DNA from 4 places in the Methylomonas montana genome. Region 2 is predicted to be linked to each of the others. Evidence: riboswitches for the same ligand, from Rfam matches in the RefSeq annotation. Region 2 holds a riboswitch; each other region holds the start of a gene.
What was found. A riboswitch is a leader RNA that binds a small molecule or an ion and turns the genes downstream of it on or off. The one in region 2 is predicted to bind cyclic di-GMP.

Region 1 (7,471 bases), 2.0 Mb from region 2:
CGGCGAAGACGATGAAAGCGCGCTGATCGAAATTCGCGAATACGTGCGTGCCGCGGTTTTTACCGTCCGCGATCAGTTTGCCGAACTCAGCCAATCGTCGCAAAGCCACTAACGCCAAAAATCGACCATGAAACAAAGCGAATTCAAAAAACGCCGAGCCAGCCTGATGAAGCAAATCGGCAAGGGCAATATCGCCATTATCGCCAGCGCTTCACAACGCACCCGCAACCGCGACGTCCATTATCCATTCCGCCAGGATAGCGATTTTTACTATCTGACCGGCTTTAACGAAGCCGAATCGATGGCCGTATTCATCCCCGGCCGCGAACAAGGCGAATACATCCTGTTCTGCCGCGAATTCGACGAGAAAAAAGCCTTGTGGGAAGGCGCTCACGCCGGCCTGGAAGGTGCCACCAAGCATTACGAAGCCGACGACTCTTTTCCGATCGACGATCTGGACGACATCCTGCCCGGCATGCTGGAAAACAAGGGCAAGGTGTTCTACCCGATGGGCAAGGACAGCGATCTGGACCACAAACTGCTGGAATGGATCAATCACATTCGCAAGCAATCGCGCAGCGGCGTCAGCGCGCCCGGCGAACTGGTGTCGCTGGAACACATCCTCCACGAAATGCGCTTATTCAAAAGCCCGGAAGAACTGAAATTGATGCGCCGCGCCGGCGCAGTGTCCGCCAAGGCTCATATCCGCGCCATGCAAGCCTGCAAACCCGGTGTGTACGAATATCAAATCGAAGCCGAGCTGATCCACGAATTCATTCAAGACGGCCTGCGCGCGGTGGCTTATCCATCCATCGTCGCCGGCGGTAAAAACGCCTGCGTGCTGCATTACGTCGACAACAAGGACAAACTCAACAAAGGCGATCTACTTCTGATCGACGCCGGCGTCGAGTGCGACCATTACGCCGCCGACATTACCCGCACCTTTCCGGTATCCGGCAAATTTAGCGAACCGCAAAAAAAGCTCTATCAATTGGTGTTGGATGCCCAAGCCGCCGCGCTGGCCGAGATCAAACCCGGTAACCCTTGGAACAAGGCTCACGACGCTTCGGTGGAAACGCTCACTAGGGGCCTGATCGAACTGGGTCTGTTAAAAGGCAAACCCAAAAAACTGATCAAGGACGAAAAATACAAACAGTTTTACATGCACCGCATCGGCCACTGGCTGGGCATGGACGTGCACGACGTCGGCGATTACAAGATCAAGGACGAATGGCGCCTGCTGGAACCGGGCATGGTCTTAACCGTGGAACCAGGCCTGTACGTGCCGGCCGACTGCGAAACGGTGGACAAGCAATGGCGCGGCATCGGTATTCGTATCGAAGACGATGTGTTGGTGACTAAAGACGGCCATGAGATTCTCACTCACGGCGTCCCCAAAGCAGTTGCCGACATCGAAGCGCTGATGGCGGGCTAAGCAATGCAAACCGATTTCGACCTGATCATCGTCGGCGCCGGCCTGGCCGGTAACTGTCTGGCCCTGGCGCTGAAAAATAGCGGCTTGAAGATTGCGTTGGTCGAAGCCAATAGCCGTGAACAACTGCGCCATTCGCCGGCCGGCGACCGCGCACTGGCCTTGGCGGCCGGCACCGTGGAACTGCTGAATGCATTGGGCGCCTGGCGCGGCGTCGCCGACAAAGCCACCGCCATCAAACATATTCACGTCTCGGACCGCGGCCACTTCGGCAAGACCCGGCTGGCGGCGGAAGATCAAGGCGTCGAAGCGCTGGGTTACGTGATCGTCGCCCGCGACATCGAACAGCACATGGCCGATCTGGTCGAAAAAACCGACACGGTTTGCCTGTACCAAACCAGAGTCGCCGGCTTGATGTCCGGCCGTGACGCGGTCAATGTCAGTCTGAAACAGCACGACGGCAGCTCGTTAAATGTCAGCGCGCAACTGCTGGTCGGCGCCGACGGTGGCAACTCCACGGTACGCAAGCTGCTGGAAATTCCGCAACAAGTTACCGAATACGGACAGACCGCACTGGTCACCACGGTGCAATCGGCGCTGCCGCACCGCAACACTGCCTTCGAACGCTTCACCGAATTCGGCCCGCTGGCCTTGCTGCCGGTGGCCGGCAAACAATCGGCGGTGGTCTGGACCCGCAGCCACGAGCAAGCCGAGACACTGATTAACGTCAACGACCGCGAGTTTCTCGCCGAGCTGCAGAACTGTTTCGGTTACCGTTTGGGCGAACTGAAACTCGCCGCGCCGCGCCGGGCTTTTCCGTTAAGCCTGATCCGTGCCGAAAGCATGGTTTCCGGCCGCACCGTGATCATCGGCAACGCCGTGCATCAATTGCATCCAGTCGCTGGCCAAGGCTTTAACTTAGGCATTCGCGATGTGGCTTTGCTGGCAGAAATGTTGATCGACCAACAACAGCAAAACGGCGATTTGGGCGATGCCCGCCTGCTGAAAAACTACAGCCGGCAACGCCAACAAGATCATGGCAAAACCATAGGTTTTACCAACAGCGTGGTAAAGCTGTTCTCCAACGGCAATCTGCCGTTGGCAGCCGTGCGTAACGCCGGCCTGACCCTGCTGGACCACCTACCGTTTGCCAAACAATTGCTGACCCGACATGCAATGGGATTGGCCGAGCGCTTACCTAAGCTGGGCGACCGGGAGTAGCAAACTTGCCGAAAACACTTATGCTGATTCCGGCCTACAACTGACCATAAAACAATAAAAACAGGGGGAGCCATGAGTTTTAAATCCAGTTTGGTCAAAATCGTTATCAAGTTGACACCCAACGCACTGATCATTTGGGTAGCCAACAAGATACTCAAAGGGGTTGCCGAATTGCAGGCTTTCAATTTCGACATTGATGCCCGAAAAATCTATGCGCAGACCTTGCTTTATGGCGAGGAAGTACCGATTGAATTGAGCCTGGAAGATTTTGCCGTGTTCAATGACGGCGAGGGTTACCGCTTCATCATCCATCATGCCAGCTCGAACAAACCCTGGCTGAACAACCTGCTGGCCCGCGTCATCGGTAAAGGCTGGAAGATTCCGTCGTTGCCGCATTTCAGCGCCCAGTTGGAGCTGGTTGCCGAAGTGTTCAAGGCCAAACCGGTAGCGTTAGAAAGCGCCGACGACGACGTTATCGATGGCTAATTAAAATTGACGTCATGTCCCGATGCAATCTGGGACATGACGAGTATTAGCACTACAAAAAGATGACTATTTGTTCAGCGCTTCCATAGTTTTTCCATTCGCCGTACGGCTCAGGACCAACGTTTACGATAAGTCGAGAACCCCAGCCCCGCTATCCCGCTCGCAAACAACCAAAAGGCAGCCGGTAACGGGACGACAGTGGTTTGAAAGCTAAAGGTGCCGACTCGGGTATCGCGGATGCCGCCGAGATGATCGAAGCCATTGCCCAGACCCAGAATCCCGCTCAAACTCAATGTGTTGCCGCTCAATTGGGTGCTGACATCGAACAAATCAAACCCGCCGATCCGAAAGCCGATGTTGTTCATCAAAATCCAACCGGATTGCCCGGTGACAGCATTTGCCAACGCCGGGATATACTCCAGATCCAGATCGCCAAACAGTACGCGGTTATTCGGCGGGTCGACATCGACCCGAAAACGCATCACGCCGCCCAATCCGATCTGCCCGGTCGCCGTGCCGCTTAAATTGGCGGGATCGAATGAAAAGGTGGTGGCTTTGTTTTGCCTACCTAACGGATTGACCGGCAGGGACGAGGCGTTGACCTGAAATTGCCGACCAAGGGCGGAAATTTCATCCGACACGCTGTCGTAAAGATCCGGTGTATTTTCATCTCGAAGCTGGCTAGACGTTTTCGATGCCGCCGAGGCATCGAAATACTCTTCCAGGTAAAGAGAAGGCCGGCAACAGATAGAAAATGTCTCGGTCGGCGCGTCGGGGTAATTATCTTTAATCACCCCGGCAATCAGCGCGTCCCGATCCAGATTTAGCGTCATGGCGCCACCGCTTACCGTGGCCGCTTCCGCATTGCCGAAAGCGAATGCACCATATACGGCCACGCCAACCAGCATGCCGCGAATAACAGGGTAGTGATACTTTTTCATTATTTTCTCTCGCTGGATTTACGTCCAGGGTCTATGGATTTGAGCGGCGATCAGCCCGGTATTGCATCTTCGTTGGCCGGCTTGAATAGCCGTCGAACAAATACCGTGGTTCGCTCCTGACGGAATGCCCCACGACGACATTGCAAACAGGTGGGGAAGCCAGATGCAGCGCATACGGCTGCATCTGGCAGGACAATGATCTAAGCGCTCACGCAATGCAACTGACGGCGTTTGTAGCCAATCAAGCCCAACAGCGAGCTGCCGAACAACCACACTGCGCTCGGTAGCGGTACCGCAGCCGGCGTCAGGCTCAGGCTACCGACAACAGCGGTCTGTCCGGCGCCGCTTACCCCCAGGAACGAACTCCAGGTCAGGCCAAATGCGTTCGGATAAGTAGTAGGTCCCACGCCGCCGCCTAAGATCAAGTCGCCGCTCAATGTCAGTTCGCCGTTAGCGTTGACCGATTCGCTGGCATTGCTTAACTGTAGAAAAGTCGTCCCTTTAAAGAACAAGTCATGCGAAACCAAATTCCAGATGCTGCCGATTTTTTCCAAGGTAAAGTCATAAGGCATCAAAACCCCTGCCCCCGGATTACCCGGCACAGCCAGCCTTAAAGCGCCACTCAAGCCAATCTGACCCGCTGCGGTATTACCGGTATCCGTCGTGGTGGCTTCCAGATAACGATTGGGCGGATTTCCGTAAAAAACCGTGGTATCGACACTGTTAACTGAAAACTGCATATTCGAGGTCGAACCGCTACCGCCGGCCGTATTTGCATTGATGGCGGTGGTGTTATAGCTGGCGTCGAAATAACGATCCACAATCCAGCCGGCCGCCGCGCTAAAAGCGCTATTGTCGATACTGATGCGGGCATTGCCGCTAACCAAGGCCGCACTGGCCGACGCGGGTGCCAATAATCCGCTGAATACCACAAATGCCAATACCCCGGCATTAGCCAATTTCGAGCGATGGTTTTTTCTCTGTTTCATTATTTATCCTTAAAAAGCGATTTACGGTTGCAGTTAATCTTCAAGGCCTTGGCCGACCGCTGCAGTGGTTTTCGCAATTCCGGCAAACAGTACTCTCAGGCCTGTCACTTGAAGGTAACCCGGCTGTCTCGTTCCAAGACCCGTGGCTTTCCGACTCCGTCTCACGGCGGATGTGGCTAAATGTCGTCATCCCTACGACGCCGCTCCTCTCCTTGAGCGAAGGCATCCTGATCATGCCAAGCATTTAAAATAACGCTGTTGAATTTTGTGGATTACTCCGGATTGAAGGGAGTAGTCGTTCAAATACTTGCTAGTACTTGGCATGACCGGCCTTATTCCGATTGCGGCCATGCCGCAGCAAGTGATCTAGCAAACCAAAGCAATAAGCAGACCAATGTCGTTCATCCTTGGCTTTTGACTGGTCGGCATGGCTCAGCACGGTCGGAAAACGTGAATTTTGTGACAAAGCGAGTTAAATCCCTGATTATCGAAATGCCAGATAACATAGTTTTCCAAGACAATGGTCAGGGATAGGTGCCTGTTATATCCAAGCATTGCGGATTTATTCCATTTCCAGGAAACCACGAAGCTCGATAGGCCCGTATAATGATTGCGTCGGCGCGTCAACGCCGACAGGTAATCGCCGTTGACGGAGAGCCATCCGTAACCGTCATTCCAGAGTAAAATTACCGCCTGCCGACAGCTGCTAAAATATGGCTGACATTTCTCGGTAATCAAAAAAGGATAACCAACATGTGGCTGCAAACTAGCTGCGAAATCAACTTCGACGTCAGCGTCGATACCCCGTTTATCCTGATGTTGCGGCCGCGTAACGGCGCCAATCAATGGGTGGCCCGCGAGTCTTACACCTTGAAGCCGACGGTGCCGGTTTTCGAATATACCGACTACTACGGCAACCTCTGTCAACGGTTGATCGCGCCGCCCGGCGAGTTTTCCGTGCATACCAGCGCCGATATTCACACCACCGAACATATCGACACCTGTCCCGGCGCGCCGTTTACCGAGGTACAGAATTTGCCGGAAACGGTACTGACTTATCTGCTGCCGACCCGCTATTGCGAATCCGACCGCTTCATCGATCTGGCTAGGGAAATCGTCGCCGAGGAGAGGCCAGGCTACGATCAGGTCGCCAGACTGAACCAATGGATACGCGACTATATCCGCTTCAATCCCGATTCCCCGCACTTTCAGATGTCGGCAGTGGAAGTCAATCTGGCCGGCGAAGGCGTTTGCCGCGAATTGGCGCATCTGGGTATCGCACTGTGCCGGGCGCTCTGCATTCCGGCCCGCATGGTGGTGGGCTATTTGTACGGCCTACAGCCGATGGATTTTCATGCCTGGTTTGAAGCCTATGTCGGCGGACGCTGGTATACATTCGATCCCACCCAAGCCGAGCCGCGCGGCGGACGGGTGATCGTCGCTTACGGACACGATGCCGCCGACGTGGCGATCTTCACCCAGTTCGGCCCGGCGTTGTATCCGACGCAGATGCAAGCCGGCGTCCAGCTGTTAGAGAACCTGCCGAATTAAAGCCATGCAGCGTTTACGGATACGACATCTGACCGAATATTGGTTTACCGGTCCGGTGATACTGAATCAGCATCGCCTGCTGTTGCGCCCGCGCGAGGGCCACGATGTGCGAATAGAATCGTCGCGGCTTGAGATCAGCCCGGTTTATAGCATCAAGTGGTATCGGGACATATTCGATAATTCGCTGGCGCTGGTCGACTTTTTAGAGCCGGCCGACAAATTGAGCATTACCAGCGATGTGATCATTCAGCACTACGAAGAGGCGCCGCTGAATTTTTGTGTGGCCGATTATGCGTTGACTTACCCTTTTGCTTATAAAACCAGCGAACGTATCGACCTGGCCGCGTTTCAACAACCGGTGTTTGCCGACGATCAAGCAGCCGTTCAGCAATGGTTGCAAGACATCGGTCTAGGCGGCGGCATGGAAACATTCAGTTTGCAATCCAAACTGAATCACACCATCCATGACCGGTTTTGCTACCGGATGCGCGAGGAAGCCGGCGTGCAATCGCCCGCCCAAACCCTTCGTCTCGGCAGCGGCTCGTGCCGAGACTATGCCACCTTATTCATCGAAGCCTGCCGTTGCCTGGGCCTGGCCAGCCGCTTCGTCAGCGGCTATCTGCACGCGCCGGCCACAGAAGCCGGCAATGCATCGACCCACGCCTGGGCTGAAGTTTATTTGCCCGGCTGCGGCTGGCAGGGCTTCGATCCCACCACCGGTGAAATCACCAGCCACCGCCACATCGCCGTCGCGGTGGCCCGCGATCCGGAATCGATACCGCCCGTGTCCGGCAGCTTTATCGGTCCCCGCCAAGCCACGCCGCGCATGGTGGTCGATGTGCGGGTCAATT
Region 2 (7,471 bases):
GCAGGCTGGCGGCGTTCTGCGGCTGATCAAGCTTCAGCCAGGTAGAAAAAGTCCAGCCTTTGGCGGGCGCCATGACCAACTGCGGCGCGGGATTAATCGACAATGGTCCGGTGCCGGTGAATTGAGCCGCAGCACCTATCCAACCGGCCGGCTGAATCGTGGCTTTGGAGTCGGCGGCGTGGCTGGCGTAGGCGGTGGCGTCCTGCGGCAGCGCTTCGCCGTCCTTGAAGTGGTAGACCAAACCTTGCGCCACGTCGTAGAGGTTTTTCGGGTCGGAACCATCCGGTGCATTGGCGTTGCCGTAGTACAGCCAGAAGTCGTCGCTGCTCACGCCGCCGCGCACTTGCGGCAGTTTCACCCAGATCAGACCGATCTCGCTCAACAGGTCGACTTGCTCGACGTCGTACACCAGCGGGGTTTTGTCGTCTTTTAAAAATCGAAAATCGCGGCCGTTCTCGGCCAGTTCGACGAAGTAGCCGAAGTTGCCGGCATGTAGCCGCACCAGTATCGGCACATCGCTCAGCGTCTCCTGAATGTCGGCGCCGGTCGCCGCTGCGTCCACCGCCAGTTGCCGGCGCGACGACCAGTCGTCGTTCCACCAAGCCAGGCATAGAGAAGGTAACAAAAACAGGCTCAAGGCCCACTTCAGTGCATTGTGCGTCATGAGTGTTAGCGGAATTAGTTCGGTTGATGTTGGCTATGCATGGGGCAATTCATATTCATCGCATCGGCTCCATGGTCGTGTAGTTGCGCGTCGAACCATTCATCGGCGAGTGACGGCTTCCGGCGGTAAAGATTATTCATCATCCCTGAGTGAATAATCGCGCCTACACTGTCACGGTGATTGCCTGCGGCGGCCCTGGCCGTCCGCGTCACCTCGGCTTTGACCCAACCAGGGGATCAAAGCCTTGGCTCTCGCATGACTCCACGCCGTTTCGCGATGCCTTGCAGTTTTTCTAGTCGAAAAACCGCCCGGCGCTGCGGCTTCCAGGGACTACTCAACCTTCACTCGCTAGCGCTTCGTTTCCAAGGTTTCGCAGCGGTTGCCTTGAGCCAGCGGCTTTGCGCCGGCCAGCCAGCAGGCCTAACAGACCAGTACCGAACAGCCAAACCGCGCCAGGGACGGGAACGGAAGCGACGGATACGACATTTTTAATGGTTTTGGATGAGCCGATCAAGGAGCTAAATGAGCCGTTGCCGTTATTACCATCCAATGCGTTGACCAGATCTAAAAAGCCGTTGCTCAGACCCGCCAACCAGAGGTTTTCGCCAGTAGAACCGCCGGTCAAACCAGGGTTATTCGCAGCCCAGCCACCGGTGAATTTAGTTTTGAAACCCACAGCGAAACCGCCATAGGTGCCGACATAGTCGGGAGTATTGTTGTCAGGGTTGATATCCAGTAGTTTGGCGCTCAGCAACAATTGCTCGGGTTGCGCGGACCATGAGGTGTTGCCAAAGGTGCCGGCAGGCAGGCTGCCCTTGATTTCCAAATAGTTGCTCAAGCTCGTAGAACCGATTGATGTGATCAATTTGCCGGCCGAGTTGAAGTTAGCCTGATATTTCACGCTATCGCTACCCAAATTAACATAATTGTCCACATCGCCCCAGAATGAAGCAGTGGAACCGGTGCCTTTCAATTGCCAATAAGTGCTTGAGCCAGAACCTTTTCTCTCGATCTTGATCGTTTCGTTGACATCCAGGAACAAAGGCCAGCTTGGCGCGCCGACGCCAGTGGCGTTATATGAGTATGGCACCGCATCGGCCACAGCGTTACCCGTGGTGGCTGCCAGCGGTAACAACAGGGCGAAGGCCCAGCGTGCATATTTAACGACTTTCATTTAAATCTCCTTAATTAATTAAAGTGGCAATCCGGCTATCGTGATGTATCGAACCCTCAGACCCGCAGTTTTCCGCCCCGACCTCACGATCGGTTTAGCTTTTACACACTTCTGATTTTGAATTAACACAACATAGGTACAACATGCCCTGCGCTTCCAGCGATGACTAAAACCTCGGCTCAGTCCCTATCCATGCCATGCCATGCCATCCCATTCATGCACCGCATTGAACAGCGCTGCGTGCTTGGTTCGGAAGCTTAGGCTGGCGCCTCCCGCCTCGGCTGTATAACCGATCTGTAATTGGCCTGGTAGGCAGCGCGCAACTGCGCCAAGCCCGGCATATCGGCGCCATGAATGAAGGCCGGGGCGGAAAAGTCGCCACGCCCGAAACGTTGTGCCAGTTCCTCCAAATGGCGGCGAATCGACCAAACCTGCTCCAGATCCATATCGTCGCGGGCAACGATCCGCTGCACGCCGCCGTCGGCTGTCTTTAGAAATTGATGCTGAGTCCGGGCCAGGGAAATCGGCGTCACTTCGGCGCCGCGACGGGCGACTTCCGCCTGTCTGGCAAGATCTTCGGCCGAAGCAGGATGACTTAACAGTGCCGATGCCATCAATTGGCAAAGGCATGCAAAGCGAGCGCGCAATGCAGGATTGATGGTGCAAGTGTTATTCACTAATAAACCTCCTTCAAGTTTTCTCAACAGGACGAAAACCAATACTGGGAAAATCATACCAAGTGCCTCGGAAAGGGTAGGCAGCCAGTCCAAGCTACCTACCCACCTTTCAGCGCGGTTCCTTAATTGCCATTCCAATGTTCTAAGGAAGGGGAACAGGGCTGGTTTCCGGGCGGAAGCCGTCGGTCAGCGTCGTCAAAAACGTCACGATGTCGTCGACTTCCTGGGCGCTAAGACCCAGCCGGCCTAAAGTGCCTGGCAACAACTGAGCGTTGCGATGGACGGTTTCCGGCACCTCGGCGGGCGGCCAACTGGCGACGTCGCGGGTGTTGTCGAACATCACCACTTCGTGCAGCGTCTTGAACACGCCGTTATGCATGTAAGGGGCAGTGACCTCTACGTTGCGCAGCGTCGGAATCTTGAATTTACCTCTTTGCAGCGGATCGTTAACCACCGCGCCCAAACCGACATCGACAAAATCCGCCCCATCTGGATTCAGCTCCGGCGGGAGGTCGTAGTAGGGGTTTTCGGGATTTTTCGGTACGCCCAGGTTTTGAAAACCGAAGCTGGTAAACAGCGGTCTGCCGTCCGGCCCACCCTTGGGCGTATGACAGTTGGAACAGCGCGCCTTGCCCATGAACAGAAGCCGGCCCCTTTCTTCCGCGGGCGTCAGCGTAGCCAGGCCGGCCAGGAAGTAGTCGTATTTGGCGCTGAACCGATTCATATCGTCCGAGCGTTCATAAGCCGCCAAAGCTTCGGCGATATGCTGAAAGGCCGTATCGACATCGTTTAGGGATTGCGGCCCGAATACCTTGCGGAAAAGATGGGCGTAGGACGAGCGGCGGACGGAACGCACCACGTCTGACTTGTCCTGGTTATGCATCTCCAACGGGTTCAGGAAAGGCTGTTTCGCCTGTTCTTCCAGCGTTCCCGTCTGCGACCGACCGTCCCAGAACAAGCCACCCACATACCCGCCCTGCGGGAAGGCCGGACGCACGGTTGGATCGAAATGGAGCGGCGGGGTGTAAGCCGTGTAGGCCGTGGTCATCGCGTTTCTGCTACCTAAGCGGTCCTTGAGAACGCCTCTTGACACCGGGAGGGCCTTGTTCGGATCGGCGAATCCGGCCGCCGGACTATGACAGGTGGAGCAACTCTGGCCGCTGGGTTTAGAAAGATCCGGGTCGAAAAACAGTTTTTCGCCCAGTTTGTCGATAGTCTCCGCTTTGAGTTTATCGGCATGGACGATCGAGCTCAGAACAAGGCTGCTAAACATCAGTATTTTGGGTATGGCTCGCATCATATTTCTCTTGAGTTATAGTGAATCTGGTACGGATGGGTAAGGCCATCAAGATCGAACAGCGAAACGGCTTTACATCCTCGTCGGATATTTTCAGGAGCCGCTCTCCTTTAAATGTTATCGGGCTGTTCCATGTAAACGATTACGGTAACTATTGAAACCGAACGCAAACAAACCGCTGAGCATGAAAATAGCGCTAGCCGGCAAAGGAACCGACGCCACGCTGACCACGGTCAGACTGGTCAGATTGGAAACATAACGGCCGCCCTTGGCGACATCGCCCGGCACCACCAATTCGGCAAAACCTTTGTTACCTAGCGAATTGCCTAAGCCGTCGGCATAGGCCACCAGTACCGAGATATTGCCGAAATTGGGATTCAGTTCGCCCAGCGCAAACACCGCCTGATAGCCGTCGCTGCCGGTAGCAACTACGTATTTACCGAGAATGTCGTTTTTGACGGCGGGATTAGCATTAATGCCGGACAGATTTACTAAATCCCAAAGCGATACGCCGGTAAACGACGATCCAGTCAGCGGTGGCGTATTCACAGTGACGGTCTGCGCCGGCAGCGCGGCCGCCAGGCTGGTCAGGCCGTAAGTCGCGGCATTGGCGACCGCGCCATTGACGGTAAATTGTCCCGACACGCCGGAGGCGGCGGGTGTGTAGTCGACATGGCCGACGTGCAGACTGGACAGATTCGATACCCAACGCCCAGCTTTGACGTCATCGGGCGACACGATGCGGGCGAAGCCGTTGCTGGTCAAATCCGCGCCGTTGAGTTTATAGGCAAGGATGTCGTTATGATTGCCAAAGGAGGCATTCATTTCCGCCAACGAAAATACTGCCTTATAACCGTCCGTACCGGTGGCGACCACATAATCGCGCAAGATGTCGTTCTTCGGTACGGTAGGATCGGTCTTTAAATAACTACCGAGAAAACCGCTCAGCGATACGCCGGTGTAAACATCGCCATTGCTCAAGGTAACGGTTTTCTGGGCGCCGGGATTGGCCTCTGCATAGCTTTGCAAGGCGGCCAGGTCGAAACTGGCGGGGCTGCCAGCGTTAAGATAGCCGCCCAGACTAAACTGGCTTGATGGAATCGCCGCGAAGACTGGATTGGCGAGTAATATGGCTAGCGACAGCCAGACCAAAGCAGCCGCGCGGCTAAGAAAAATTTTAGTGTCCAACATCAATGAGACGCCTTGGGTTAAATGAACAATTGCCGATAGCGATCTGGTCAAACCACGCATATCGGCGGAAGGCGGCACGTCCTTGTGCCGTTCAAGCCAGCCAAATCCTATGGCAACAGCTTGAAGTGTTGCTTGTTAACGCTATCTGGTATTTTCGATAGCTCCGACAACCGCCCCGACATCCTGTGCTCGGCGGCATGAAACTGGTTGGCAGGTCTCGCAAACCTGCCTATCGAAGAAAGGTGCACATCCTCGTGCCATTCAAGCCCGCCAAATCCTTATGGAATCAACTTGAATTTCCGAATCTATCGTTGCGATCGCCGCGTTAATATCCCTAACGCAGTTCCACGCTGCCGAAGTCCGGATTGACGACAGGGACCGCGCAGGCATCGGGAGTGCCACTCAGGGAACGTGTGAACGGCGTCACTGGGTTGGCCGGATCCCAAGTGGCCGGCGGCGCATGGCCGTTCGCGCTCAGCGCAATGTAACCGGCCTGACCCCAGCTATGATTACTCAAAGTACCGTTGCGAGAGGCAATCGTGCTGGGCAGACTGCTATATGCCACCAAGGCATTCAATGCGCTGTCCTGGTTACCGTTCACATTGTTTTTCCAGGAAATCGCGTACTCGCCAACCAAGGGATAATGACCCAGATAAACTTGCTCGCCGGTCGGCAGCGCACCGTTGATTTTAATGAAGCGGTATTTAGCGGTATTGCCCGCATTACGTTCGGTCGTTTGAATACTGATCGCCCATTGGTTGCCGTGCGGAACACCGGTAGCAGGCGGATTGGGAAACGGCGCCGGATTGCTGGTGCCGAACCAGCCGTTAGTGCCGTCGTTATAGTCGCCCAGACATTTTTCCACCGCGCCCAAACTGGTGGCATATTGCACATCGGCAAATCCGCCCGGTTGAGCCAAGTTAGGCGAGGATTCACCTAGACAAGGGCTTTGCATCACGCTAGCCAGCAAGGCCACCTGCTGGCCTGCGCCATTTTCGCGGCGGCAAATATGCACCGCGGTATCCAGGGGATTGGAGAGCCCGGCCACACCCGCCGTGACGCCATCGGCAACCACCTCCGGCAAGGTTTTTTCGACACTGCCGACTTTCACCCTGAACGTACTCCAATCGGGAATCTGTCCGGAAAACAAACTGACCAGTATTTCCTTGGACAAACTGGGGACGCAAGCCGCGCTTTCGTTACCTACCGTACAACTGGCGGGCAAGGAACCATTCTGGATTTGCGCGTACTGCAAAGCATTACGTAATTTCAAGGTCACCGGCGTACCGATGATATGGCCGCCCAAGGCATATTTATTGTCTAGCGTGGTGGCATCAATTTCCGGTTTGCCGGGCGTGACATTGTCCGTACCCCGAAACACATCCGGCGTTACGTCAGATGTCGCGGCAGTTGCCGCTATGCCGGCCGTAGCAGTGGTACAGGAATAGTTCCATTGATAGGTGGCGCCGCTAGACGAATAAGAACCGTTGAAGGCACTGCATACCGCCGCAGTTGGGTCTTTCAGATAAGTCAGTAAAGTGCCATTGGCGACAGCATCCAAACCGACATAAGAAGCACCTAGCCTACGCCGGGAAATCCATAAGCGGGTGGTATGGTGCGCACCGGTGCCGCCGGTCAAGCCGGGTATCTTGGTGTCGTCTGTATTGCAATAAATCGCCGAATAATTGTCGTTGGTCGCTTTATCGGCGGTACTGGCGGTATAAAAATAGACATGCGCGGTAGTGCCGGCGCCACTAGGTGTCGGGTCATCCAGACACAAGGCATTGGTCGGTGTGAGACCGTTGATCATGAAGCCGAAAGCCGGATCGTTGGATTGCGAACCCGGAATATAAAGCGTCAACTGCGGGGCACCGGCGGCCGGTGTCAGCGCCCAGACATTGCTGACGGCGGCCATCAGCAAGCCGGCGGCTGCCAATTTGCGCGATAAAGAAATAAACATAAATGCTCCAAAAAGTAGTAGTCAATCAAACTGCCGAGGAGAAGCCGGAGCGTTTTTGAACTCTTAAAACAGCCAACATACCGCTCAAAAACAACCAGACAGCACCAGGAACGGGCACCGGTGCTGCAGTGGAAGTCCAGTTCAGTTTGGCGTTGGCGACATCCAGACTCAAAAAGCCGCCCAGCTTATCGAAAACGGCTGGGGTACCTCCGGCAACTGCGCCACCGGGAGAATGGACGAAGAAAAAATTCACTGTCTGGTCAGGTGTTTCACCATTCCTGACCACCGCACTGCCAACCCAACCCGCGATATTCATCGATGCGCCCCAAGTGTTGTTGAAATAAGACGATATGTTGTTGGTTGTCACTTCGCTCAAATTCAAAGGAAAGTCTGTATTGGATGCATCACCGTTTTGTGCATCCTGGTTGATGTTCAAGGCATTGGCTCTAGCCATGACCTTGTTACCCCAGGTTGCGAGTGTGGTCATCGCGATACCACCCGGCGCGGA
Region 3 (7,471 bases), 940 kb from region 2:
TCATGAAATCCGTCAGGCTAAAGCCTTTTTGAAATTGGATCGGATTCTTTTTCATGCCACGATCTCCTGTCAGTTCATAGCTTTCATTGGACTAGCAGGATGCTCGTAAGTTGCTGAGGGTCGTGGGTAATCAGGAAAAATTAACTCTAAATAAGGGGATTAAATAAAAATGTCATATAAGTCTGGCATGTCATTCCTTAACCGGCCGCTTTTCTAGCTTTCTTTGTAGAGTCCTTCTATGCATATTCAGCGCCCTGGCAGCGGCGGAGATATTACCGTCGTGCTGCATCAATACTTTTTGCAAATGCTCCCATTCCAGGCGCTTGACCGATAGCGGGCTATCGCTGATGGCTACCGAGGCATCACCTTCGTTTTTGTACAGCGCGCTGACGATTTCATCGGCGTTAGCCGGCTTGGTCAGATAATGAATCGCCCCCAGTTTAATGGCTTCCACCGCCGTTGCGATACTGGCAAAACCGGTGAGCATGACGATTTGGGTATTATCATCCAACGAAATCAATTTCTTGACCATTTCGAGGCCGGAATCGAATCCAATCCGCAGATCGATCACGGCATATTCGGGTTCGGTCTGTTCCGCCAACTGCATCGCGGTGTTGACATCGTTAGCCACCGTTACTTGGAAATTACGCTTCTCCAGCGCAGGCTTCAACACCGAACAAAAAGTCACATCGTCGTCGACTAGCAGTAAATTGGGTTTATCCATAGGTAATTCCGTCATTCGTACTCTCCTTAGCTAATAATGGCAAACTGATCTCAACGCAAGCTCCGCCAGACTCGAGATTGTCGAATAATATTGTACCGCCCAAGCGTTTGATGGTGGTATAGGTCAAAAACAAACCCACCCCCATGCCCTGCTTATTGCTTTTGACGGGCTGATGACCTGCAAACTCGATAAATTCCGCAGGCAAACCTGGCCCAAAATCCCTAATTTTCAACAGCAAGGTCTCTTCATCCCACGCGGCATGAAACTCGATCCCTTTGTCGACAGGCGATGCTTCAGCGGCGTTATTCAGAATATTGATGATCGAATGCGTGACCGTGCGTTCGGCAATGATGCGCGCGCTCATGTCTACATGCGGCGAAATAAACAGCTTTATCCGGGTGGCGGCTTTATGAGTGCGCCATTGACCGAGCATTTCGTCGATATATTCCCCAACCAGCATCACTTTGCCGGACTCGGCTCTCATTTCGCCTGCGGAGGCAGACATTACCGATAAAGCTTGCTTGCAACGGTCGATTTGCTGCTGAACGATCCCCAATTTTTGATGCAATTCGGGATAACGGTGTTCTGGTAAATCCTCGACCATCTCATGAATCAAGATCGCGATAGTACCTAGCGGCGTACCCATATCGTGCGCGGCACTGGCCGCCAAAGTCCCCAAGGAAACCACCCGCTCGTCGCGCAAAGCGCTTTCCCGCGCGTCGGCAAGATTGCGCTCCCGCTCTTTCAAGGTTTTGGACAACTCAACCACGAAAAACGCCACCAAGCCAGCACTGAACACAAAGCCAAACCACATGCCAAATACATGCAGATTGAAATAACGCCTGTCGTTCATCAAATGCATTTGCAACCTCATTTCCGGCGTCATCTCGGTCATCGCCGGGTGCGCCAAATGCGGTTCGACGGCCGGCAACGGCACGTTATAAGCAATCAACACGGTATACACGCATGAGGTGATGATCACCATATTCCAAGCATAAGCTTGCGGCAGCATGATCGCGGTAACGATCAAGGGTAACAGAAACACCCAAATGATGGGATTTGACGCCCCGCCGGTCAGATATAGCAAATACGCCAACGCCAGCACGTCCATGCAGATTTGCGAAAAAATCTCGTGCTCGGTGACTTCTTCCGGGGTTCCCAGGCGCAACCAGGTGTAAAGATTGAGTATCGAAATCGCAAAAATCGCCAGCCACAACTGGTTTTGCGGTAAATTGATGCCCAAACCATTGACGGCAATAAACACTGCCACCGTCACGGCGAACAGCATTAGATTTCTAAGGATATAAAGCCATCTCAGATTTTCCCTAATCGAGATTTCGGCTTTGGGGAGTATATGTGAAAGCATGGACATGGCAGTAATGTTTAAAGAATAGAAAGTAGCGACTATGTTATCGCCCTTCCCGAAAGCTGCCGGCATTTACCAAAATAGTTAGACTCCCTTCCGCTATTTTTATGTCGGTAAACAAGCACGGTTATTCAGGCTAAAAACCAGAGCCCCATAATTAATTGGCTAGTTAACCAAAATAACATCCGGCTCGAATGATGTCTGGCGCCTCCAGACTATGCGGCGTATCACGCATTCGCTAAGCGCCAGCTGCCGTTTTTATCCACCCATCTCATGCTGAGCCAATACCAAAGAGTCATCGGCACCATCATCGCAAACCACTCCCAGTCATCGATCAAGAATAATCTGGCGATCCAGCCATTACCGTCAAAATAAAGCCCCCAAGGCACGCAATAAAAGGTAAAGACGAGGCTACTCCAGATCAACAGCAACGCCCCCTTACGGGTTTCGATACTGGACAGCGCCAGGAATACCCACAGCGGGGTTTTATCGGTTCTCTGCATAAATCACTCCGTTAAAATTTAAAGTCAGCCAAGCCTTGCGGCGCAACAAACTAACAATAAATTGCGATAAAAGAAAGCAATTCTTCATCGAATCAGCAAGCACTAAATGCTAGGCCGGACCGAACCAATCCGGCAGTAATTAATCTATGTTATATAAAAAAGCTCGCAAGGTTATTTCCCTCAATTCAGGCATTTGCCCACATCAGGCATTTCACTGAAAATCCACCACATTAATTTGAAATCATTAAAACTTTTCCGAATTGGCTCATTACTGGCTTAAGACTTGGAACTTACTTCGCGCGTTGCTTATCGGCAACAGTTAATTGACCATTTTTCCTGGCATGTCTAACGTCCGCTAATCAGTCCATCGCGCGAAGCACGAGTGGCCACACCCGTCGTGAGGCGGGGCCGGAAAATCACGGTTCTTAAAAACGATTTAAAGAAGGCCGGATTGCCCCACGGTAGCTCGTGGGTAAGGGCAAAGTTTGGCTCAATGCTGTTGGTCAAGTTTTGTCAGTTTCGCTGTTACCTTTAATTCTAATAAAAAGAGGATGATCATGATCTTTCGTAAAACGGCTATAGCAGCTCTCTTGACAACTGGACTAGCTGGCATCTCCGGCCAAGCATTCGCTCATCAAACCTATAACCTGACCGGTGCTGGTATCACTATCGGCGATAGCGTCAATAACACCGATGGCGTCTCCAATACTGGCGGCTACGGGCCTGTCGGTATTGGCGGACGGGTCGCTGGCGACGCCAATGCTAACATTCCAGGCACCGGCGGCTTGCCAACCGACTACACAGGAACCCTCCCTTACAATTTTTATTTCGGCCATCACGACTCAACTGCAACAGGCCAAACCAATCGCAACTATAAAACCGGAACCTCTGCTACCGAAACTAACAGCTTATGGAGAGCTTATGCCGTTCAAAACGCTTCAACCACTTGGGGCCCCCTCCTCCCCGACGGCGGCGCAAATGACCATCCCTACGTCGCTGTGGGCGGTGATTCATGGCAGACAGGCAGCACCACAGGCGGTCTCGATTACGCACTGATTCACGCTAGTGCCGGCTCCAACGACAATGCGCAAAATGTAACTACCGCGACAGGCGTGTGGGGCGGCACGTACAACATAGACATCACGGTCAAAAGAGACGCTAACTACGATTCTTTGAACGATGCCAATGCATTATTGGATGTCGCGCTATACCGCGGATCGGATACGTCCATCTTTTCTAACCGCACAGCGGCTTTCGATCCGAACGCGGCGGGCGTACAAGGTTCCAGTTTAGGAACAGGCGGCGTTGACGGCTCTGCTTTGTTATGGAGCGCTTCGCAAGTTTCAGTTGGCGATATTCTGACCTACACACTTTCAATGGACTTTGCCGAGTGGCAAAAAACCGACGCAGTTGCTGGCAGCCTAAACGATGGTGACGCAGGTTTCTACACCCTAGTCGTCGGCGCGCACGGCGGAGCAAGCAATTCGGCTCTGGCATATACGGTAGATACTCATTCTTACAGCACCATAACAGCCGCCCCTGTCCCTGTTCCAGGTGCAGTCTGGTTGTTTGGCAGTGCGATTGCCGGTTTGATCGGTTTCGGTCGTCGCAAACCGCAACTAGCCGCTTAATCGACGAAACGGGATTACCGCCAGTTTTGCCGGTAATCCCGTTACAACTCGCGGCTCAGCCGCAAACTTACGTTTGAATTTATTTATTCGATCGAGAGGCCAAAATGATTGAACCCGCACCGTATAAAAAATTGGCGCTGGCTGGCGCCGTCGCCGCAATGCTGCTAGTCACTGATGTAGCAAATGCGCACGTTACCTATAACACCTCTGGCGCACCTGCGGATGGCTCGCAAACCGGCCCATGGTCAGTTGACGATCCAGGCTACACCGGCAACCTGCCTGCGACCTGGGTAGCGATGATCCATAACGACGGCGGAGTGGCCAACTCGCAAACCGCCAACAGTGAAGGCGCCGGCTTTACGATAGGCATGGGCGCCAAAGCTTACAAAGACGGCGCGACCAACTGGGGCCATACCGCCGATTATGGTTTATTCGAGCTGCACCATGACGCTACTGTCACCATCACTGTATCCTCGGACAACTCCAATTTGCGCCCTGCCTTCGGTTTATGGGATGGCTGGGATACCAACGACGGCAGTAGCCGCCACGATTCATATTTAAATAATGGTGCGCTCAATCCGATGGGCTCGGTGCTGGGTTCGTCGTTGATACCGCATGATCCGACTGCTTGGGCCGTCGCCGCCGTTCAAGGCACCACTGCCACCGCGACGCTGACCCGTTTCCTGACCGCCGGCAATTACACGCTAATCCTGGGCGGTTACGACGGCACGGTAGGCGGCGCCAATCTGGCTTACACCGCCACGATCTCGGCCGCCGCGTCGCCGGTACCGGTGCCCGGCGCAGTTTGGCTATTCGGCAGCGCAATGGCGGGCTTGATCGGTTTCGGACGACGAAAGCCGGCTGTTGGCACTTAAAGCCAATTTGATTCAACCGACAGCCGCTTTCATTCGTAAAGTCAGGTCGGTTTTCGGTCAAGGATGGCCGGGAGCATGGAAGCTCCATTCTAATTGATCACCGATCGGCGGGCTTCGAGTCGATTTGACCAACAGCAGTCCTCTCCCAGCCTTTGGCGCAGCCTTTATTTAGCGGTAGCCAAACGCCTCGATATACGGTGCCAACATCGGCAAAATAGGCTCGTAAAACTTTTCATAATGTCGCCAACGCGCCACCGACCGCGAATAAAGCGGCTGCGCAACTGCGGCAAAGCTCGGCGTGGCGATGTAACGGCCCTTGGCTTTCTCGTGAAAAGCACTCACTTCGGCCACCCACTCCAAATCCAGCAGAGCAAAAACCCGGCGCAAACTGTTTTCGAAATCGTTGACAGTATCCTCGTAGCGCAATTCCAAATAGCGCGGTTGTATCGATGGCTTGATATGCAACCACCAATCCATCACCGCCGCGTATTGCTTAGCCACGCCTTCCCAACTGATTAAATTGATCGTCACATTCGACGGTTTGAATGCCTGCTGGAAACAACTCAAACAAACGTCGCGCGGGTCGCGCAACGCGAAGATAATCCTGGCCTCGGGAAATACGCAGCTGATCAGGCCTATATCGATGCTGTTAAGCGCCACTTTGTCGATGAAGCGTTTTTTCAACGCTGCCTCGCCGTATTCTTCGCCAACCCGCCGCCAATAGTAAGCGCGCAACTTCCGGACATCATCCAAACCAAGCCCACGCAATGCGGCGGGAATATCGTCTACACAACCGCTAAGCCGTTGCAGCTCTTGAATCAAACCGTGAATCAGATCGTTTTCATCGGAGGTGAACACCGCCGGATGCGCCGCCAGCACTTGCTCGGTCAGCGTGGTGCCGGAACGCAGAAACCCCAACAAAAAAGTAGGCGCCGGCAAGCTGTCGGCGAAGTCACTCGCCGTCCAGCGCTGCAGCAAAGCCGGGTCAAAACCCTGCTTATTACGCTTGATCGTGCGAAAAATATGGTCGGCATCGAGCGCGCGCAATTCCGGCAATTGCCGATATAAGGCCTTTGCTTGTTGGCAAGCATCGAACGATGCCTGGTATTCTTCCAGCTTATCCAGCACTCCGACCAGCTCCTGCCAGGCGCGAGCGGTCTGCTGATTATTCCGATTGGCGGCTATCACTTTACGAAAGCGCTGCTCGGCTTCCGGCAAGCGATTTAATTGTGCTTCCAGCACCGCCAGCATGTTATTGCAAGCCGGATCGTCGGGACGTAGTTCGCAGACCTTGCTGGCAAAAGGCAAGGCGTCTTCGAATCGATTGACTCGCGTCAGATAAAGCGCCCGGTTATTCAACGCCGCAGGATCACTGGGTTCCAATGTGACCGCCAGCTCGGTCAGTTTCAGCGCGGTATCCAAATCGCCCCAATAATGCAACTGCTCGGCTAGCTCCAAAATAAAACGAATATTGCGGCTTTGCTGGGCGTCGATTTCCAGTTGGCGCGCGGCCTGTTGCAGATAAGCCAGCCCTTCGCGGCGCTGTTGATGCCAGCACAGCGCTTGCCCCAAACCGGCCAGCGCTTCCGCGTGGTTTGGCTGGATAGCCAAGACCTGCCGAAACCCGTGCAGCGTGCCGGCCATATCGCGCCGCGTCACCGCCTGCCAGGCTTGTTTTAACGCATCGTCCACGCTTGGTTGACCCGGTCTGGTGGTCGCTTCGGCTTGTTTAAGGCAACAAGCTTTATACTTTTTGCCGCTGCCGCATGGACACGGATCGTTTCGGCCAGGCTTGCTGTTGGCGGCGACTGCATTTTTCATATCGTTCCCTGACGAAGTTTATCGCCTAAATGGTTAGCGACAGTTATAAATCCGCCAGCACCGCCAGCGCTTCTTGAATATTGCTGACCGCGTGGATCTGTAAATTCTTTACAGCGTCCTTGGGCTTGTTGCTTTTCGGGATGACCGCGCGCTTGAAACCGTGCTTGGCCGCTTCGTTAAGGCGGGCATGGCCGTTGGCGACCGGGCGAATCTCGCCGTTCAAGCCTACTTCGCCAAAAAACACCGTGTCGTAAGGAATGATGCGGTCGCGCAAGCTGGACACCACGCCGATCATGATCGCCAGGTCGCTGCTGGTTTCGCTGACCTTGATGCCACCGACCACGTTGGCGTAGATTTCGTCGTTACCGGTAAAAATGCCGCCGTGGCGCGACAACACCGCCAACAGCATCGCCAGCCGATTTTGATCCAGACCCACCGCCAGCCTGCGTGGATTGCCGTACTGGCTTTCGGTCACCAAGGCTTGAATCTCCACCAGCAAAGGCCGGGTGCCTTCCCACAACACCGTCACCACGCTGCCCGGCGACGGCTTT
Region 4 (7,471 bases), 1.1 Mb from region 2:
CCGCGCAATCGTCCTTGCTGCCGGTTGCCACGCTGACCGGCACCTTCAACCGCTTCAGAGCCGCCACCGGTCAGAACGTCGCGGTAGGCGGGGTGCGGAACTTGTTCGGCCAGGCGGTCAATGTAGCCTGGGAACCGGATTTATGGGGTAGCGTCCGCCGCCAACTGGAAGCCAATACCGACAACGCCCAGGCCAGCGCCGCGACGCTGCACGGCCTGATATTGTCCAGTCAGACGACCTTGGCCGACAATTACTTTCAACTAAAGGTGCTGGACGCGCAAAAGACCTTACTGGACGAAACGGTGGCCGCTTACAGCAAAACCCTGGAAATCACCAAGAACCGCTACGCGGTGGGCGTGGTCGCCAAGGCCGATGTGGTGCAAGCCGAAACCCAGCAGGAAACGGTGCGCGCGCAGTCCATCGATCTGGGCGTGCAGCGCGCCAAGCTGGAACACGCGATTGCGGTGCTGATCGGCAAATCGCCGGCCGAATTATCGTTGGCACCAACCTCTTTAGATGTGCAAGCGCCGGGGATTCCGGTCAGCCTGCCTTCTGAACTGTTGGAACGCCGTCCCGACATCGCCGCCGCCGAACGCAAAATCGCCGCCGCCAACGCCCAGATCGGCGTCGCCAAGGCGGCTTATTACCCGACCTTGAATCTGGCCTCGACCAACGGCTTTCAGTCGCCTACCGCCGACACGCTGTTCACGATGGCGCGCCGCTATTGGTCCTTGGGACCGGCCGGCCTGGCGCTGACATTATTCGACGGCGGCGCCAAGAACGCTCAGTACAAACAGGCTGTCGACGCTTACGACGCCACGGTCGCCGCTTATCGTCAAACCGTGCTGACCGGCTTTCAGGAAGTGGAAGACAATCTGGCCGCGCTGCGTATCCTGGACGAAGAAAAACAGGTGCAGGATAAAGCCGTCGCCGCTGCTAACCAGGCGCTGGCGTTAACCAACAATCAATATCAGGCCGGCACCGTCAGTTACATCAACGTAATGACGGCCCAAGCCGCCGCGTTGTCCAACCGCCAAACCGCCGTGCAACTGCAAGGCCAGCAACTTAGCGCATCGGTGCTATTGGTAAAAGCCTTGGGCGGCGGCTGGAACGAAACCTTGCTGCCTAGCGAAGATGAAGCCGGCGGCGAACGGAAATGGACGGATTATTTGATTTTGCCGCTAGCAGAGTAATCCTTGTAAACCCTGCCCCTTCTCGCGAGGCTCTTATGTCAGAAAAATCCAATCCGATCGCCATCATTGCGACTGAGGCACCGGCAAGAAGCAAGCCATCAAGCTATCCCGAACCGTTCGCGTCGCTTATGCTGGGTCGGGAGAAGCGCCGGCTTGGCGATCTGTTTGGTCTTACAAACTTTGGCGTCAACTTGACACGTTTGGCTCCCAATGCCGTTTCTGCCCTTCGTCACGCTCACACCAAGCAAGACGAATTTATCTATATCCTGCAAGGGTATCCAACCTTACATACTGACGAAGGTCGCAGCCAGCTCTCGCCGGGAATGTGCGCCGGCTTCAAGGCTGGCAACGGCAACGGACACCATCTGATTAACGAAACGTCGGAGGCAGTCATCTACCTCGAAATCGGCGACCGGACGCCGGGAGACGAAGGAAGTTACCCCGATGACGATCTCAAAGCCATACTCGTGGAGGGGAAGTGGAAGTTTGTTCATAAAGACGACACACCGTACACGTAAACTAATCTTCGCCTTTTAACGTAGCATATTCGGAGGCATGGTTATGCAATGCAATGCATTTCACCTCATTCTTACGATTACGCTACGTTAATCGTATCTAGGACATATCCCCTGGGTCTGCCGATACCCGAATGGTTCATCCGGCGGCCAAACGCAAGGCCGGAACCTCGCGCCGCAACACCCGGTTTTTGGGTCCGATAAGCTAATGACATCAAGCTTGCCCCTTATATTCAGATCTCATCACGCCATTTCGCAAGGTTTGTCTTTCCGGCGCAGGAACCTCTTCCTTTAAATGATTCTACTGCCGGTTTAACAGCATTTTTAACCTGATCGTCATCAGTAATACGTACGTATTACATTTCTTGCAAAGTTCATGCACCCGTCACCGAAAAGACCTACTCACCTGAATAAGATGCCGCAGGCTTTAACGCTGAGACCAGTCGTTTGGCTATCAGCTGGGAATAGCTAGGGAACAGGGATGGCATGGATAGGGACTGAGCCGAGGTTTTAAGTCATCGCTGGAAGCGCAGGGCATGTTGTACCAATATTGTGTTAATTCAAAATCAGAAGTGTGTAAAAGCTAAACCGATCGTGAGGTCGGGGCGGAAAACTGCGGGTCTGAGGGTTCGATACATCACGATAGCCGGGTTGCCACCTTAATTAATTTAAGGAGATTTAAATGAAAGTCGTTAAATATGCACGTTGGGCTTTCGCCCTGTTGTTGCCGCTGGCAGCCACCACGGGTAACGCAGTAGCCGATACCGTGCCATACTCATATAACGCCACTGGCGTCGGCGCGCCAAGCTGGCCTTTGTTCCTGGATGTCAACGAAACGATCAAGATCGAGAGAAAAGGTTCTGGATCAAGCACTTATTGGCAATTGAAAGGCACCGGTTCCACTGCTTCATTCTGGGGCGATGTGGACAATTATGTTAATTTGGGTCGCGATAGCGTGAAATACCAGGCTAACTTCAACTCGGCCGGCAAATTGATCACATCAATCGGCTCTACGAGCTTGAGCAACTATTTGGAAATCAAGGGCAGCCTGCCTGCCGGCACCTTTGGCAACACCTCATGGTCCAACCAGCCCGAGCAATTGTTGCTGAGCGCCAAACTACTGGATATCAACCCTGACAACAATACACCCGACTATGTCGGCACCTATGGCGGTTTCGCTGTGGGTTTCAAAACCAAATTCACCGGTGGCTGGGCTGCGAATAACCCTGGTTTGACCGGCGGTTCTACTGGCGAAAACCTCTGGTTGGCGGGTCTGAGCAACGGCTTTTTAGATCTGGTCAACGCATTGGATGGTAATAACGGCAACGGCTCATTTAGCTCCTTGATCGGTTCGTCAAAAACCATTAAAAATGTCGTATCCGTCGCTTCCGTTCCCGTCCCTGGCGCGGTTTGGCTGTTCGGTACTGGTCTGTTAGGCCTGCTGGCTGGCCGGCGCAAAGCCGTTGGCTCAAGACTTGCCGTATAAAATACATGACCTAGCCCACGCCACGTTGGCTTTAAGTCAGCGTGGCTTCAGTTACACGGCCATCCATTGCACTAACAGCCAAAATAGGGCCATAGGATGGGATAAACAATCCCCCATCAAACGCTAATTCGCAGGCTCCGTGACTAGCCTGCTTCTACGTGAAACGCATAGGCGTTCTTACCCGACTTCTTGATCTTGTAAATCGTGCCATCGGCATAGCCGATCAGTTTGTCGCCGTCGTTGCTATGATCGGGGAAAATCGAAATGCCGATGGATGCTGGCCGCTACCTTGGCGGTTTGGCCTTGACTTCCACTTGATAGGCCTGCGCCCTCATCGCCAACGACTTCTCCAGGAAATGGCGTTGAAACTCCTGCGGATCGCCGGTTCGGACGAGCGGGGTGTGTCCTGTTTCATAGTGAAATCTACTTCTCGGCCCGGGAGAAGGAGTTTTTATAAGTTCCCTCCAGCCATTTCGAGCCATGAACCGGCGGTCAACATTCGGCGCAAATGCCCAAAGTCGGGATACTAAACTGACGTTAGAGTCCTGCTCCCAGCGACCGTTATCAAGCTTTGTGCTGTTGCCCAGCAAACACCCCTTAAACAGAAGTCTATTGAAATTGGTGCTGAACAAGCAGCACTGCGCTGAACGCCTGCTGAAATCACTGACCCCCCGACCCTAACCGTATTACGGGGTAAGATTTATTCCATTAAAAACCATTTAAAAATAAAACCTTATAAATCGTCTTCAATATTTCCGACCATCCCGCCTGGCTTACTTAAAAATCTGGCACGCCTCATGCTTTATTAGAAATCAGCAGCATTAATCACAGCCGATCCACTGCATGAAATGCCCGCCGATTCGGCGCGCAATAGCAAGGAGTACGGCGTTTTTATTTAAGTATGGGGAACATCGCAATGAGCAGTCCTTTAGCCACATTGAATAAATTTGCAGCGGCGGACACTGCCGCGGATTGGGAACCGACCGACGTCGTTTCGCTGAAACCGTCGCTCAGCCCACTGGCGGAGGGTATCGCCCATTCGCGAATAGCCGTCGCGCTGGGGGATTTTAAATACGTCAGCGAAACGCGCGATCACAAATTGGTCGACTTTTTATTGATAGGCCTGTTATCGGTATTTATCCATAACACCGTGGTCGATCGTTTCAGCGGCGCGGCGTTCGAGCAGGAAATCGCCGAACCGGTCAAGCCGGAAACCAAAGTCCAAATCACGCTGACTCGGCCGCAACCGAAACCGGTACCGCCGCCACCGCAAGTCAAGCCCCAGCCGCCTAAGCCTAAAGTAGTGCCTTTGAAGCCGCCGAAAATTAAGCCGGTGCCCAAGGTTGTTGAGCAAGAAGCCCCCGCGCCAGTCGCCGGCCCGGTGGTCGATAACGCGCCACCTGCACCTCCGGCGCCGCCGGCTCCCGTGGTCGAAGAAAAAATCACCGAACCGCTAGCCGACGCGGCTTACCTGCACAACCCATTGCCGGAATATCCGGAGATGGCGCAGGAGCGCGGCTGGGAAGGTAAAGTCATCATGAAAGTCCACGTGCTGCCGGACGGCACCACCGATAGCGTTACCGTCAGCAAATCCAGTGGCCAAAAAGTCCTGGACGATGCCGCCGTCAAAGCCGTTTTAAAGTGGTCTTTCGTGCCGGCCAAACGCGGCGATACGCCGATTGCCCGCTACACCACGGTTCCATTCACTTTTAAATTGTAATCACTTTTGAGGATCATACATGTCTGATATAGCAACCAACGTCATCGTCGATGGCACCCTGAATACATTAATCACCGCCTCGGTGGTCACTTGGGCCTTGATTTTGATCAAAGGCGTCCAACACATCCGAATTTCATATCACAACCGTCGATATAACAAAGAATTTTGGAGTGCCCCCAACATCCAGGCCGCCGCACACCTGGAAAACCAGAACGGCCCGGCCGCCAGAGTCGCCGGCATCGGATTCTCGACACTGGTGGAAACCGACGGCGGTGCTTCCACTCACGACCTGGAACACACCTGGGACAGGCAGGAATTATTGGATAGACGCTTACGCCAGCAAATGCAAAAAGAACGCGGCTCGCTGGAAAGCGGCCTGGCGGTACTGGCCACCATCGGCAGCATCTCGCCGTTCGTCGGCCTGTTCGGCACCGTGTGGGGCATCATGGGCGCTTTGACCAATATCAGTAAAACCGGCTCGGCCAGTTTGGAAGTCGTCGCCGGCCCCATCGGCGAGGCGTTGATCGCCACGGCGGTGGGTATTGCGGTGGCGGTGCCGGCAGTAGTGGGCTACAACTTTTTCATCCGCCGCAATAAAGTGGTTTGGGCGTTTCTGGACGATTTTGCCATCGACTTCGTACATTTGGCATTGAAAAGCTCGTTCATCATCGAACGTCCGAACAGCAAATCCGGTTCAGCGGCATCGGCGCGTTTGACCGACGTCAGCGGCGGAAAAAAACCATCGTTCAAAGACACCCATGACGAATTACTGGCGAAAGAGGCGCACGCATAATGGCATTCAATACTAAGGAAGATGGCGGCGACGACGTAATGGGCGAAATCAACGTCACGCCGCTGGTGGATGTGATGCTGGTATTGCTGGTGGTATTCATCGTTACCGCGCCCTTGTTGACCCAGGCCGTGCACGTGAATTTGCCGAAAACCGCCGAAACCGCACCGCCCGACGACAAAGCCGCGGCTTATTTGAGCGTCGATGCCCAGGGCAAGATTTACCTCGACAAACAAGAATACGCTGCCGATGTCATCGAAACCGAGTTGAAAAACCGCTTGGCCGCCGACCCGGCGTTTGCGCTGAATCTGAACGCCGATGACGCGGTGCAATACGGCATCGTCGCCAAGGTGATGTCATCCATCGAAAGGGCTGGCGTCACCAAGCTGTCGGTTCTGACGGTACCGCAATAGACCTGGTAAGCGAACAACGCCCTAAACCGGCTTAACCACTGCGGCGCTAAGCGCCGCAGCACTAGCAAAATTCGAACAACGCCAAAACCTAAGATGCACTCGCTGCGTCCAGGGTTTGTTTGCGTTTACAAATACACATTTTTAGGAGACAAATACGATGGCGCGCAAGACCGCTCAAGACTTTCACCCGGAAGCGCTGCAGGCTTTCGATAAATACGTGCATGGCGATATTTCCCGACGGGATTTTTTATCGTCGGTGCCCAAATACGCCCTGCTGGGCCTGACCGCCGAAGCGCTGCTGGAAGCGTTGAACCCGCGCTTCGCTGAAGCTCAACAAATCGCCGACAACGACCCGCGCATCAAGGCCAGTTATCTGGAATATCCATCTCCCCACGGCAACGGCAAGATTCGCGGCTACTTAGTACAACCAGCCAAAGCCGCCGGCAAGCTGCCAATCGTACTGGTCATCCATGAAAACCGTGGCCTGAATCCACATATCCAAGACATCGCCCGTCGCCTGGCGCTGGATAATTTCATCGCCTTCGCCCCGGACGCCCTGTTTACGCTGGGCGGTTATCCAGGCGACGAAGACAAGGCCCGCGAATTGTTCCAAAAACTGGATAAAGACAAAACCCAGGCCGATTTCCTGGCGGCGGCACAAGCCATTAAAAAATTGCAGCAAAGTAACGGCAAGTTGGGCGCGGTGGGCTTTTGCTACGGCGGCGGCATCGTCAACTTCCTGGCTACCCGGATTCCGGATCTGGCGGCCGGCGTGCCTTTCTACGGCGCACAACCTTCCGCTGAGCAGGCCGCGAAAATCAAGGCCCCCTTGCTGATCCATTACGCCGGCGTCGATGATCGGATCAATGCCGGCTGGCCAGCCTATGAAGCCGCGTTGCAAAAAGCCGGTGTCAATTACGAAGCCCATACCTATCCGGGTGTACAGCACGGCTTTAATAACGACACCACGCCACGCTACGACGCTGGCACCGCCAAGCTGGCCTGGGATAGGACTATCAGTTTCTTCAACGCTTACTTGCGCGACAGTTAAACCGCCGGGAGGATTCAATGAAAGTGGAAGTGCATATTTGGGATTGGCCGTTACGGCTGTTTCACTGGCTGCTGGTGCTGGCGGTGGTCGGCGCCTACGCCACCGGCAAACTGGGCGGCAATTTGACTGATTGGCATGCCCGCTTCGGCAGTTTGATTTTGGGTTTGCTGGTGTTTCGATTGATCTGGGGCTTCGTCGGCACCACTCATGCTCGTTTCGCCAATTTCTTCCCGACTTTTTCCAGGCTGGTGGAATATATCAAAGGCGAATGGCAAGGTGTCGGTCACAATCCGGCCGGCGCGA

Region 1: it holds a riboswitch for cyclic di-GMP, as region 2 does, so the genes downstream of both, QZJ86_RS17580 (hypothetical protein) here and QZJ86_RS08290 (PEP-CTERM sorting domain-containing protein) in region 2, are expected to answer to the same signal.
Region 3: it holds a riboswitch for cyclic di-GMP, as region 2 does, so the genes downstream of both, QZJ86_RS04100 (hypothetical protein) here and QZJ86_RS08290 (PEP-CTERM sorting domain-containing protein) in region 2, are expected to answer to the same signal.
Region 4: it holds a riboswitch for cyclic di-GMP, as region 2 does, so the genes downstream of both, QZJ86_RS13430 (PEP-CTERM sorting domain-containing protein) here and QZJ86_RS08290 (PEP-CTERM sorting domain-containing protein) in region 2, are expected to answer to the same signal.

The regions. Positions count from the first base shown of each region.
Region 1 covers NZ_CP129884.1:3,795,855-3,803,325, forward strand. The annotation lists gene QZJ86_RS17555 (UPF0149 family protein) at 1-112, shown strand, start outside; gene pepP (Xaa-Pro aminopeptidase) at 128-1,435, shown strand; gene ubiH (2-octaprenyl-6-methoxyphenyl hydroxylase) at 1,439-2,653, shown strand; gene QZJ86_RS17570 (hypothetical protein) at 2,726-3,139, shown strand; gene QZJ86_RS17575 (hypothetical protein) at 3,250-4,080, opposite strand; gene QZJ86_RS17580 (hypothetical protein) at 4,281-5,069, opposite strand; cyclic di-GMP riboswitch class I at 5,180-5,256, opposite strand; gene QZJ86_RS17585 (transglutaminase family protein) at 5,823-6,620, shown strand; gene QZJ86_RS17590 (transglutaminase family protein) at 6,625-7,471, shown strand, end outside.
Region 2 covers NZ_CP129884.1:1,777,560-1,785,030, reverse strand. The annotation lists gene QZJ86_RS08295 (DUF2341 domain-containing protein) at 1-664, opposite strand, end outside; gene QZJ86_RS08290 (PEP-CTERM sorting domain-containing protein) at 999-1,838, opposite strand; cyclic di-GMP riboswitch class I at 1,861-1,947, opposite strand; gene QZJ86_RS08285 (hypothetical protein) at 2,096-2,515, opposite strand; gene QZJ86_RS08280 (cytochrome-c peroxidase) at 2,658-3,815, opposite strand; gene QZJ86_RS08275 (molybdopterin-binding protein) at 3,930-5,003, opposite strand; gene QZJ86_RS08270 (hypothetical protein) at 5,338-6,963, opposite strand; gene QZJ86_RS08265 (hypothetical protein) at 6,989-7,471, opposite strand, start outside.
Region 3 covers NZ_CP129884.1:834,129-841,599, reverse strand. The annotation lists gene QZJ86_RS04120 (IS1595 family transposase) at 1-55, opposite strand, end outside; gene QZJ86_RS04115 (response regulator transcription factor) at 191-739, opposite strand; gene QZJ86_RS04110 (ATP-binding protein) at 717-2,090, opposite strand; gene QZJ86_RS04105 (hypothetical protein) at 2,318-2,593, opposite strand; cyclic di-GMP riboswitch class I at 2,969-3,052, shown strand; gene QZJ86_RS04100 (hypothetical protein) at 3,151-4,224, shown strand; gene QZJ86_RS04095 (hypothetical protein) at 4,329-5,099, shown strand; gene QZJ86_RS04090 (sulfotransferase) at 5,268-6,920, opposite strand; gene radA (DNA repair protein RadA) at 6,964-7,471, opposite strand, start outside.
Region 4 covers NZ_CP129884.1:2,922,579-2,930,049, forward strand. The annotation lists gene QZJ86_RS13420 (efflux transporter outer membrane subunit) at 1-1,193, shown strand, start outside; gene QZJ86_RS13425 (cupin domain-containing protein) at 1,229-1,711, shown strand; cyclic di-GMP riboswitch class I at 2,281-2,367, shown strand; gene QZJ86_RS13430 (PEP-CTERM sorting domain-containing protein) at 2,391-3,194, shown strand; gene QZJ86_RS13435 (energy transducer TonB) at 4,111-4,914, shown strand; gene QZJ86_RS13440 (MotA/TolQ/ExbB proton channel family protein) at 4,934-5,707, shown strand; gene QZJ86_RS13445 (ExbD/TolR family protein) at 5,707-6,117, shown strand; gene QZJ86_RS13450 (dienelactone hydrolase family protein) at 6,275-7,168, shown strand; gene QZJ86_RS13455 (cytochrome b/b6 domain-containing protein) at 7,186-7,471, shown strand, end outside.